2 regions of the Alkaliphilus flagellatus genome follow, and region 1 is predicted to be linked to the other one. Evidence: a T-box and tRNA genes for the amino acid it is inferred to sense, from the RefSeq annotation. Region 1 holds a T-box; the other holds one or more tRNA genes.
What was found. A T-box is a leader RNA that pairs with one kind of tRNA and senses whether it is charged. The one in region 1 lies ahead of argS (arginine--tRNA ligase), so its partner is inferred to be a tRNA-Arg.

Region 1 (5,601 bases):
ATTCTATCAAAACGCTTATCGATGATCTACATGGACAATACCAGAAAAGAGGCGAAAGTCTTTTGAATGATACAAAAAGTTCCATACATGTTTCATCCATAGTTGGACTTTTCATAGTCTATAATGCATTAAATAATAGGATGATTCAAGTAGCATAAGGATTCTCTAATGAAAGCAGCTTTGCTGCTTTTTTTATATATTGATATTAATACTGATCTAAAAGGCTTAATTTTCTGTAGAAACTTGAAGGTTTTTCATTATTTTTGTAGAATAAAGTAATTAGAGACAATACAATAACTATACACACTATGTTGTTTAACAGAAAGGGGAATCTATTATGGAGGAATTTTCCAAAATATCGTTTCAAGAAATCTCTAAAAGAGACATGTTAATAATAATTAAAGCCCTAGAATATACTGGAGAAAACACAAAAATTCCTTCTTTTATTGAATTAAAAGATAGTATAGTAAAGCAATTAAGTACATTGGCTAATTCTACAGAAGAAGAATTCCTTGAGTATTTACAAGAATTTAGATAAAATCAAGACAGTTAAAAACTGTCTTGATTTTTTTGAATAATAAATTTATACTCACCACTTTTACTCTCCACAGTTAACTCAATATAATTACTAAATTGTACTTTATCCTTAATTCTAATATTATTTAAAAGAGGATGCTTTAACATTGCTCCTTTGTTTAAGCTAAATAGATCTATTTCATTATCTCTCTTTTCAAAAAGTATTCTACCAACTTCATATTCTCTTAATTTAAATACATATTCTCCCATGCTTCTAATAAAACTAATATCTTTTATTTGATTAATTACTATTTTATCTGCCTGTTTTATTAATGCTAAAAGTCCATATGTAATAGCATACACTTCTTTTTCTTTGCATTTCAAGAGATTAGACATATATCCTATATCTGTATGTATATTTAAAAGATTATTTAGAGATGTAATTAATATATTCTTGCTATCATAAGTATCAAAACTATAAGTATCACTATCTTTTAGTCTATCTAAATCAATCAAATAATTTATCTTTTCTTGTTCAAACCTAATCTTATAGTTACTTGGTAATTGTCCATTAACATACTCTTCTAACTCTAGCAGTTGTAGATGTATCAAATAATTTTTAAGCTCATCAATTAATTGTTTCTTTTCAATCAATTTGTTCTTAATTAAAAAAAAGATTGTCTTAAGCAATAGGAGTCCTGTTAATACTACTTGTGGATGCCTGTTGATATAAATGATGTTTTTATAAACTTCCTCTTGAGCTGCATTAAAGTTTTTATTGGCTAAGGCTATTGGAATAATTCTCGAAAAAGCCTCGCCCCTTTTATCATTCCAGTAAAAATCATCTTTATAATACTGGTTTCCCAATTTTAATTTATATATGTAATTTAAAGGCGTACCATATCTGTAATATTTCCATAACTTAATTTCTTCTATCATCCTTTTGTAATCTATTAAAACATGTCTGTTATCTTTATTATCCACAAGACATTTACAATTAATTAGCATTAATTGAGTAATATAGCTCCATTGTCCTGTATCAGCCTTCAATTTCAAATCTTCACTATATGAATAACTAAATGGATGTAATCCCTCATTATTACTATTATTATCATTTTGTTTTAAAAATCCTACAGCGTCTCCATAAGCCACGTAAGCGAGTATATCGATATTTTTATTATTTGCTTCCAACTCATCCCCTCCTAAAAGCCACCTATAGACATAGTATCTAATTTGAAAAATATATACAAGTTTCATAATTAGCAAAGCAGCCAATCTCATTAATGAGTTGACTGCTCCTGTTAACTACATTCTTTCCGGTGCTTTAATTCCTAATAAGCCTAATCCTATACTTAATACTTCTTTAACTACAAAAACTACGGTCAATCTTGCTTTCTTTAATTCTTCATCTTCTACTAAAATTGGATGATCATGATAGAAACGATTAAAGGCCTGTGCCACATCAATAATATGTCTTGTGATAATAGATGGTTCATTTTTTCTTTGAGCATCTTTAATAACCTCTGGGAATTGCTGAACCTTTTTTAACACTTCTAAAGTTATATCATCAACTAGCAATTCTGATTTAAAGTTATTATCTACATTAATCTCTGCTCTTCTTAATACACTAGATGCTCTAGCATGGGTATATTGCACATATGGACCAGTTTCACCTTCAAAGTTTAAAACTTTATCCCAAGTAAATGTATAGTCTTTTATTCTATTATTGGATAACTCTTGGAATACAACAGCCCCTATTCCTACTTGTGCAGCTATTTCATCAAGATTATCTATATTAGGATTCTTCTCATTTATAATTTCTCTAGTTTGTTCAACTGCCTTATTTAATACATCCTCTAAAAATACTACTCTACCCTTTCTTGTAGACATAGTTCCTTCCTCAAGACTTACCATGCCAAATGGTACATGTACACAATCATCTGCCCACTCGTAGCCCATAAGCTCCAATATCTTTTTCCATTGCTGGAAATGAAGATTTTGTTGCGAACCAACAACATATATGTTTTTATAGAAATCATAGGTTTCTTTTCGATAAATTGCTGCTGCAAGGTCTCTAGTAATATATAAGGTAGAACCATCTCTCTTTCTAATTAAAGCGGGAGGCATTCCAAACTCTTCTAAGTCTACTATATCAGCACCGTTAGATTTTTGCAGAATATCTTTTTCCTCCATGGTTTTTACTACACCTGGCATTTTATCTGAATAGAAACTCTCTCCTGCATATGAATCAAAAGTAATGTTTAACATATTATAAACTCTACTAAACTCATCTAGGCTTACTTCTCTAAACCATTGCCAAAGTTTTATAGCTTCTTCGTCTCCATCTTCCAGTTTCTTAAACCATTCTCTACTTTCATCCTCAAGTTGTGGATTTTTCTCTGCCTCTTCATGGAATTGAACATATAATTTAAGAAGTGTAGGTATTGGTTTAGCTTTTACTTCTTCTTCGTCTCCCCAATTTTTAAAGGCTACAATTAACTTCCCAAATTGAGTTCCATAATCTCCTAAATGATTAATCGCAATAGTATTGAATCCTAAAAATTTGTATATTTTATATAAGGAATTACCTATTACAGTTGTTCTAATATGACCTATATGGAAAGGTTTCGCTATGTTTGGTGAAGAAAATTCTACAATAACATTTTTGCCATTACCCATTAAACTACTACCATAGGTCTCCTTTTTAAGCAAAACTTCCTCAATAACAGCCTTTATAAAATATTGTTTATCTATAAAAAAGTTTAAATAGCCTCCAGCAGCTTCAACACTTTTTATAAATTCTTCTTTATCTAAATTTTGAGCAATATCATTGGCTATAACATTTGGAGCCTTTCTAAAAACCTTAGCTAATCTAAAGCAAGGAAATGCAAAATCACCCATTTCAGAGTTTGGTGGAATCTCTATCATTGTTAAAATTTCTTCTTCATTAAGTTCTGGAATGTTTTTTCCTAATACTTCACTTAGTTTCTTTTTAAAATCAATCATTAAAAATCCTCCTTTAAATCTTTTTATTACAAAAACAAAAACTCCCGCCCCTATAACTATAGAGACGAGAGAGTATTCCCGTGTTACCACTCTTATTGGCATCAAATAAAATGCCCTCTTTTGCTCCCTTTAACGGTGGAAAGCCGTCATACCCTACTAATTTCAGGTAGATTCTCAAAGGTGCGCTTCAATGTAAGTAAGTATCAGACTTCCACCAACTCTGACTCGCTTAAACAATCCTTACATTTACTTTCCTCATCATAGAAATTTCTCTTCCTTTTCAAATTAATATATCATATATCTTTTCCTGTTACAATGGGTTTATTCATTAATCTATTCTATTTTTTATTTAATGTGATAGTTCCTGTACTTGTATTTAATTTAAAGTATCCTTCACCAGATAAGTGAGTTCCTTTTAAAATTCCCTATAAACACTATTGTTAAAGATTTTCCAAAAAATCTTCATCGCTATAAACTTCTATTCCCTCTGTCTTTAGTAGGGCGGTTGTTACCCCGTCACCCTTGGTTAAATTGCCAGTAAAGGTTCCATCGTAAATTTTTCCCACACCACAGGAAGGGCTTCTGGATTTTAAAATTGCCTTTGTGATTCCCAAGCTCTTAGCAATTTTTAAAGTTTCATAGGCTCCTTTAATAAAATCTTCAGTTACATCTATACCATCATTTCTTATTACCTTGGCACGTCCATTAAGTACATCTTTTCCATCTCCCCCTTGAATCTCCGCTGGAAGACGGGGAGTTGAAAGACCTCCCAACTGTTCAGGACAAACAGGAACAATACCTTTACCATTAAAATACCTAATTATTTCATCTTTAGAATTATTTTTACCATTATATTTGCAATTGACCCCCAATAAACAAGCACTAATTAATATCATCATATTCACCTCTTCTTTTAGTGCACTTATTTAAGCTGCACAATTGTTACTCCAGCTCCACCTTCACCATATGCACCTTCTCTATAGCTTTTAACATGCTTATGTTTTTTTAACATTTGTTTAAGTCCCGCACTTAGTACTCCAGTACCAACACCATGAATTATTGTAACATGGGTTAAACCTGCAATATAGCTATCATCTAAATACTTATCTACCTCGAGCATTGCTTCTTCAAGATTTTGTCCCCTTACATCCACTTCTGTCTTTATATTTTTTGCCTTTGACTTAACTATTTTACCAGTGCCTGTTTTCTTTGTTTCTTTTTCCTCTTTAGTTCTCTCTAGATTAGATACATGCATATTAACCTTCATAATTCCCACTTGAACTTGAACTTCGCCATTTTCATCTTCTGGTGAAATAATGTATCCTGTTTGATTTAAAGATAATATACTAACCATTTCTCCAACCTTTAAATTTTTAGGTGGCTTCTTATTAGTTTTAACTATTAGCTGCTCACCCATACCCTCTGCAAGCTTATTCATTTTACCAGAAATACTTTTCTTTGCTTCCTCAATTTTTCGATTCATTTCTTTATCTTCTAACTCTATACGTAAGGATTTTAAATTGTCCACAATTTCATCTGCATCCAGTTTTGCTTGTTTAATAATTTTATATGCCTCTTTTTTAGCTTCTTTAATAACCTGTTCTCTCTGTATTTCAAGTTGTTGTTTTTTATCAAAAAACTCTTCTCTTAACTTTTGAGTTTCCATTCTAAGTCTTGTAGCTTCATCCTTTTCTCTTTCTGCCGTGGTTCTATTCCTCTCAATATTTTGTAATAAATCTTCGAAGTGAATATCCTCCCCAGTCAATAATTCCTTTGCCCTATCAATTAAGAAATCTGAAAGTCCAAGTTTCCTTGAGATCTCAAATGCATTAGATTTTCCCGGTACCCCTATTAAGAGTTTATAGGTTGGACTTAAAGTTTCCACATCAAATTCAACAGAAGCGTTTTCTACTCCTTCGTTGGATAAAGCATATTGCTTTAATTCACTATAGTGGGTAGTAGCTACTGCAGTTGCTCTCATTTCTCTTAAATGATTCAAAATGGCCATAGCAAGGGCTGCACCTTCCGTTGGGTCTGTACCTGCACCTAACTCGTCAAATAGCACTAGAGAATTTCTGG
Region 2 (5,601 bases), on a different contig from region 1:
GGTGTGAAAAATTCTGTTAAAGCACCTCCAGGTAAATGCAGAGCCTCTTCTGAAGCTACAGCTAAAAGCACTGCAAATGTAGCAACAACATTTTCTTTCGCAATAAAACCTGTTATTGAGGCTGCCGCAAGTTGCCATCCAACAAATCCAAGTGGAATTAAAATAGGAGCAATTAATGTTCCAATGGAAGCAAGTATACTTAAGCTTTGATCTTCTACTGGTTTAAGTCCCCAACTATATGCTTGTGCAAACCATACAAGTGTATTACATACAAGTATAATAGTTGTGGCTTTATAAATAAAAGCCTTTGCTTTGTCTATCATTTGTAGAAAAGCATATTTTAAACTAGGTAATTTATATTCTGGAAGCTCCATAATAAATTGAGATGTATTCTCCCACACGAAAATTTTCTTTAATAAAAGTCCACCAACTATAATCATTCCAATAGCAATAATATACATACTAGGTCCAATCCAAATATTCTCTGGGAAAAATACTGCTGCAAAAAGAGCTATAATTGGAAGTTTAGCACCACAAGGTACAAAAGGAGTAAGAATTGTAGTCATTCTTCTTTCATTAACATCTTCAATTGTTCTTGTTGCCATAACACCAGGAATGGCACAACCAGAACCTACGATCATTGGTATAATAGATTTACCAGACAATCCGATTTTTTTGAAGAATCGATCCATTACTACTGCTACCCTAGCCATATATCCACAATCTTCAAGTAGTGATAGGCAAAAAAACAATACCATAACTAGAGGTAAAAAGCCTATAACAGCTCCGACGCCGCCAATAGCACCGTCTACAATAAGAGCTTGCAACAGTGGACTAACTCCCAGTCCTTCTAACAAACCATTTGCTACATCTGGTACTATTTCTCCAAATAGGGTCTCATTAAAATACTCTGATAAATATCCACCAAGTCCTTCTATAGAAAATGAAAATACTGCCCACATTATCAAGAAAAATATCGGTAACCCTAACCATTTATGTGCTACAATTCTATCAACTTTGTCAGAGAAACTAACTTCTCTAGCATCTCTTTTTTTAACTTGGCATTTTCTAATAATTTCATCTACAAATTTTTGTCGTGCGGTATCAGGATCTTTGGAATCTTTACCTACAAAATTAGGTTCAATTTGAGGTTTCTTTTCCTTACCAAGTTTAATAGCTTCACTAATTAAATTTAATAATCCATTTTCTGATGTAGCAGTAGTAGCCACAACTTTACAATTTAAAGCTTTACTTAAAGCATTTTGATCTACAACATCTCCTCTTTTAGATACAATATCACTCTTATTAAGAGCAATAATGACAGGAATCCCTAATTCCAAAAGCTGAGTTGTAAAGAATAAGCTTCTACTAACGTTAGCTCCATCGACAATATTAATAATTACATCTGGCTCTTCTCCTAAGATAAAGTCTCTAGTAATTGCTTCTTCACCAGTAAATGGTGAAATAGAGTATGTACCCGGGAGGTCAACAATTCTTACATCAACTCCATCTGGATTATACTTTTTCTTAAGATCTGACTCTTTTTTTGCTACGGTAACACCAGGCCAGTTCCCTACAGACTCCGCCTTCCCTGTAATTGCATTATACAATGTAGTTTTCCCTGAATTAGGATTACCCGTTAATGCTATTTTCATAGTGAATCCCCCTCATTATAAAAGTTTGTTTAATATTAATAATCATTATCAATAACAAAACAAATATAATATGCTATGATACATAGCATATCTATGATGCAATATTTGATACAAAACTAAACATTAAGTTTATGCTTCTAATACAATATATTTTGCCATATTTTCATCAAGTGCATATCTGCTATCTTTAATATTAACTATATAATTCCCTGCAAGTTTAGAAATAAGAGTAATCTCTTCTCCTTCAAAACATCCTAAAGTAAAAAGAAACTTTTTTATGTTTTCTTTACCTTCTACTTGTTTAATATTAAAGGTCTGACCGATCTTTGCTTTTGATAATAACATCACAATCTCGTCCCTTCTTACATTATATACTCATCTCGCTCTTATTGATAAAGAATATCATATTCAAATAGAATTGTCAATAGATCAAATTTAGAAATTGAATCAGCATAAATATTAGTTCATTTATATCCATTTTCTACTGTGGCCTAAGTATTTTTTAGTTTTTTATTTATATTCCTATATTTTACCTTATTTCTACTGTAAAATTTCCATAGTACAACAGGTTAAATGTAATAATTATCGAAAAGGGGTATGTATTTTGTGTAACAAAACTAAGTTGCTAGAATTAATCAATGAAATAGAAATTGTTAAGGTTGAGCTACATAACTTGATATGTAAAAAACAATACAATCTCACTGATTCAGAGGTAGTTAAACTGAGCGAATTACTTGATCAACTTTTGTCTCAGTATCACAATATAAAATAATAATTAATTAAGCATGTTTAACCTGTTGTGCTTATTATAAGCACAATACCCCTAATCTGAATCAGCATTAAAGGTTTTATGAAATGGTAATAAAATGACTACTAATAAATTAGTAGTCATTCTTAAAGGACTTTATACCGACTCTCATATGGGTGACCTTTTAATTCATACATAAATTCTGGATTAGAAGATCATTGCCTGGTCGTACCTGTTCAAATTGAGTTCCCTGCCGCTGGGCATAAAAAATATCAGCACCCTATGGATGCTGATATTTTTTGGCACGCCCTGCAGGATTCGAACCTGCGACCAACTGATTCGAAGTCAGCTACTCTATCCAGCTGAGCTAAGGGCGCATGTATTTAGATTATAAAATAGATACCTTCTAAATATAACATACTCTAATATTTTTTGCAATATACGTATTTTTCATTTTGTATAAGACACAGTAGTGTATATATAGTTGGAACTTTTATCATAAGACACATCATGTCAGCTCATATTAACTTACCTCTACACTTATTCTAATTGCTATATCTTTTTCTAGTGCAATATTTCTTGTACCGATTTATAATACTAGAAATACATAAATATATATTATCAAAAACAAAAAAGTTAGATTAGTTATCTTAATCTAACTTTTTACTTTGGCGTACCTACAGGGATTCGAACCCCGGACACATGGCTTAGAAGGCCATTGCTCTATCCTGCTGAGCTATAGATACCTATTTATTGGAGCGGAAGACGGGACTCGAACCCGCGACCCTCGCCTTGGCAAGGCGATGCTCTACCACTGAGCCACTTCCGCATGTGGTGCAGGTGAAGGGAGTCGAACCCCCACGGTTACCCGCTAGATCCTAAGTCTAGTGCGTCTGCCAATTCCGCCACACCTGCGTGTCTACGGCCTACCCGTAGAAAATATTAAGTTGGCTGGGATAGCAGGACTCGAACCTGCGAAATGACGGAGTCAAAGTCCGTTGCCTTACCGACTTGGCTATATCCCAACATTTGGGGTGGATGATGGGAGTCGAACCCACGAGTGCAGGAGCCACAATCCTGTGTCTTAACCACTTGACTACATCCACCATAAAAATGGCGTACCTACAGGGATTCGAACCCCGGACACATGGCTTAGAAGGCCATTGCTCTATCCTGCTGAGCTATAGGTACATGTTTAATGGAGCGGGTGAAGGGAATCGAACCCTCGCGATCAGCTTGGAAGGCTGACGTTCTACCATTGAACTACACCCGCATATTTAATTAATGTCTTAACATTTAATAATGTTACCATATAATCATTATTATGTCAAGTACTTATTAGTTATTAACTAAAGAAAAGTCGTATTGTGCTATCCTATCGACTTCTGGCGGACTTAAAATTCATACTGAACTTCCAAGTGCTCAGAATATAGCTACCATCCTAGAAGGTTCATTTAGCGACGAAATCTAGTATACATAATTTAAGATTAAACTTCAATCCATATAAATCTTCCTTATTAAAGATGTACATAAAATACAAAAGTTATACTTTGTTTTTCAAGGTTTTTCTTATTATTTCTCAAAAACTAATATTTAATAATTTTCATCAGATATCTAGCAATTTTACAGCTTTATATTATACTATATTTTTTATAGTACAAAGAGAAGGCAAACCGCCTTCCCCCTGAAACTATATATTAATAAAGTCCACCTTTATATTTTCTTCAATAGTAATAATACAGCAACTTTTTTCTGATCCACCTCTAGGCAAACTAGTACTGCCTGGATTAAGTAATACCATACCTTCTTCTACTGCATAAAATGGTATATGACTATGACCAAATATAACTATATCCGCATCATTTTGTTTACCTGCATAGAAGATTACATTTATATTCATTTTTACTCCATAATTATGACCATGGGTAATAAAAATTTTTTTACCATCTATTAATTCAATTCGTTCTTCTATGCCCCCTATGTCACAATTACCAGAAACTGCTACTACTTTAATATTATAATTTTTTTCTATATACTTTGCATCTTTATAGTTGTCTCCTGCATGGATAATTAAATCTACATCTTTTAAATGTTCCATGGCTAAATCAATATATTTACACATTCCATGACTATCACTAATTACACCTATTTTCAACCTACTCACCTTCTAATCGTGTTTTTAGCTCCTCTTTTAACTTTTCTAGAGCAATAGCACGATGGCTAATCTTATTTTTCCTTTCTTCTCCTAGTTCTGCGAATGTCTTACCATATTCCTCTATTATAAACAAAGGATCATAACCAAAACCAGACGTACCTTTTGGCTCGAAACCAATTACACCAGAACACTCTCCTCTTAAAACAACAATATCTCCGTTAGGAAATACAGCCGCCATGGCACAAACGAATCTAGCTTTCCTCTTCTCTAACGGAATATCTTTAAGTAGTTTAAGAAGCTTATCATTATTTTCCTTATCAGTTGCATGCTCTCCAGCAAATCGAGCTGAATATATTCCAGGCTGGTTATTTAATATATCAACCTCTAATCCAGAATCATCTGCAAGGGCTAGTTTTCCCGTTTTCTCCATAACTGTTTTTGCCTTAATTAGTGCATTTTCTTCAAATGTATTACCATCTTCTATTATTTCTAGTCCATCTAATCCAACATCCTTCATAGAAAGAACCTCTAATTGAAAATCTTTTAAAATTACACCTATTTCCTCTAACTTATGTTTATTTCCTGTTGCAATTACTGCTTGATATACAGTTTTAAACCCTTCTCTACTTTTCATTGTTGCCTCCATTATGTGCATCTTTCTCTTCAGTTTTATTTTCTTTAATTTTGCCAACTTCCTCAGCTATAGTACCTAAAACCTCTTTTTGAAGTCTAATTAGCTCAGTATTTCCTTTTTCACCAAGTCTTAATAACTCCATTAAATCTTCCCTACTAAAGGGTGATTCTTCTCCTGTCCCTTGAACCTCAACAAATTCCCCTCTATCTGTCATTACTATATTCATATCTACCTTAGCAGTCGAATCTTCTGTATAACATAAATCTAGCATAGTCTGCCCTTCTATTATACCTACACTAACAGCAGATACAAAGTTACTAACTGGTATGTATTTTAATGTTCCTTCTTCTTTAAGCTTATTTAAAGCATCCACTAATGCCACAAAAGATCCGGTAATTGAAGCTGTGCG

Region 2: it has a tRNA-Arg gene. The T-box ahead of argS (arginine--tRNA ligase) is inferred to sense a tRNA for this amino acid. The anticodon was not compared.

What each region holds. Positions count from the first base shown of each region.
Region 1 is NZ_JAHLQK010000004.1:6,074-11,674, forward strand. Features, by position in the region: gene KQI88_RS10195 (zinc dependent phospholipase C family protein) at 1-158, shown strand, start outside; gene KQI88_RS10200 (hypothetical protein) at 338-538, shown strand; gene KQI88_RS10205 (hypothetical protein) at 550-1,707, opposite strand; gene argS (arginine--tRNA ligase) at 1,822-3,522, opposite strand; T-box leader at 3,580-3,793, opposite strand; gene KQI88_RS10215 (DUF523 domain-containing protein) at 3,963-4,418, opposite strand; gene KQI88_RS10220 (endonuclease MutS2) at 4,445-5,601, opposite strand, start outside.
Region 2 is NZ_JAHLQK010000007.1:62,277-67,877, reverse strand. Features, by position in the region: gene feoB (ferrous iron transport protein B) at 1-1,655, opposite strand, end outside; gene KQI88_RS16690 (FeoA family protein) at 1,785-2,000, opposite strand; gene KQI88_RS18735 (Spo0E family sporulation regulatory protein-aspartic acid phosphatase) at 2,260-2,427, shown strand; tRNA gene KQI88_RS16680 (tRNA-Arg) at 2,704-2,780, opposite strand; tRNA gene KQI88_RS16675 (tRNA-Arg) at 3,073-3,149, opposite strand; tRNA gene KQI88_RS16670 (tRNA-Gly) at 3,158-3,232, opposite strand; tRNA gene KQI88_RS16665 (tRNA-Leu) at 3,236-3,318, opposite strand; tRNA gene KQI88_RS16660 (tRNA-Gln) at 3,352-3,428, opposite strand; tRNA gene KQI88_RS16655 (tRNA-His) at 3,434-3,509, opposite strand; tRNA gene KQI88_RS16650 (tRNA-Arg) at 3,518-3,594, opposite strand; tRNA gene KQI88_RS16645 (tRNA-Gly) at 3,603-3,676, opposite strand; gene KQI88_RS16640 (metallophosphoesterase) at 4,094-4,567, opposite strand; gene KQI88_RS18730 (XTP/dITP diphosphatase) at 4,560-5,192, opposite strand; gene rph (ribonuclease PH) at 5,182-5,601, opposite strand, start outside.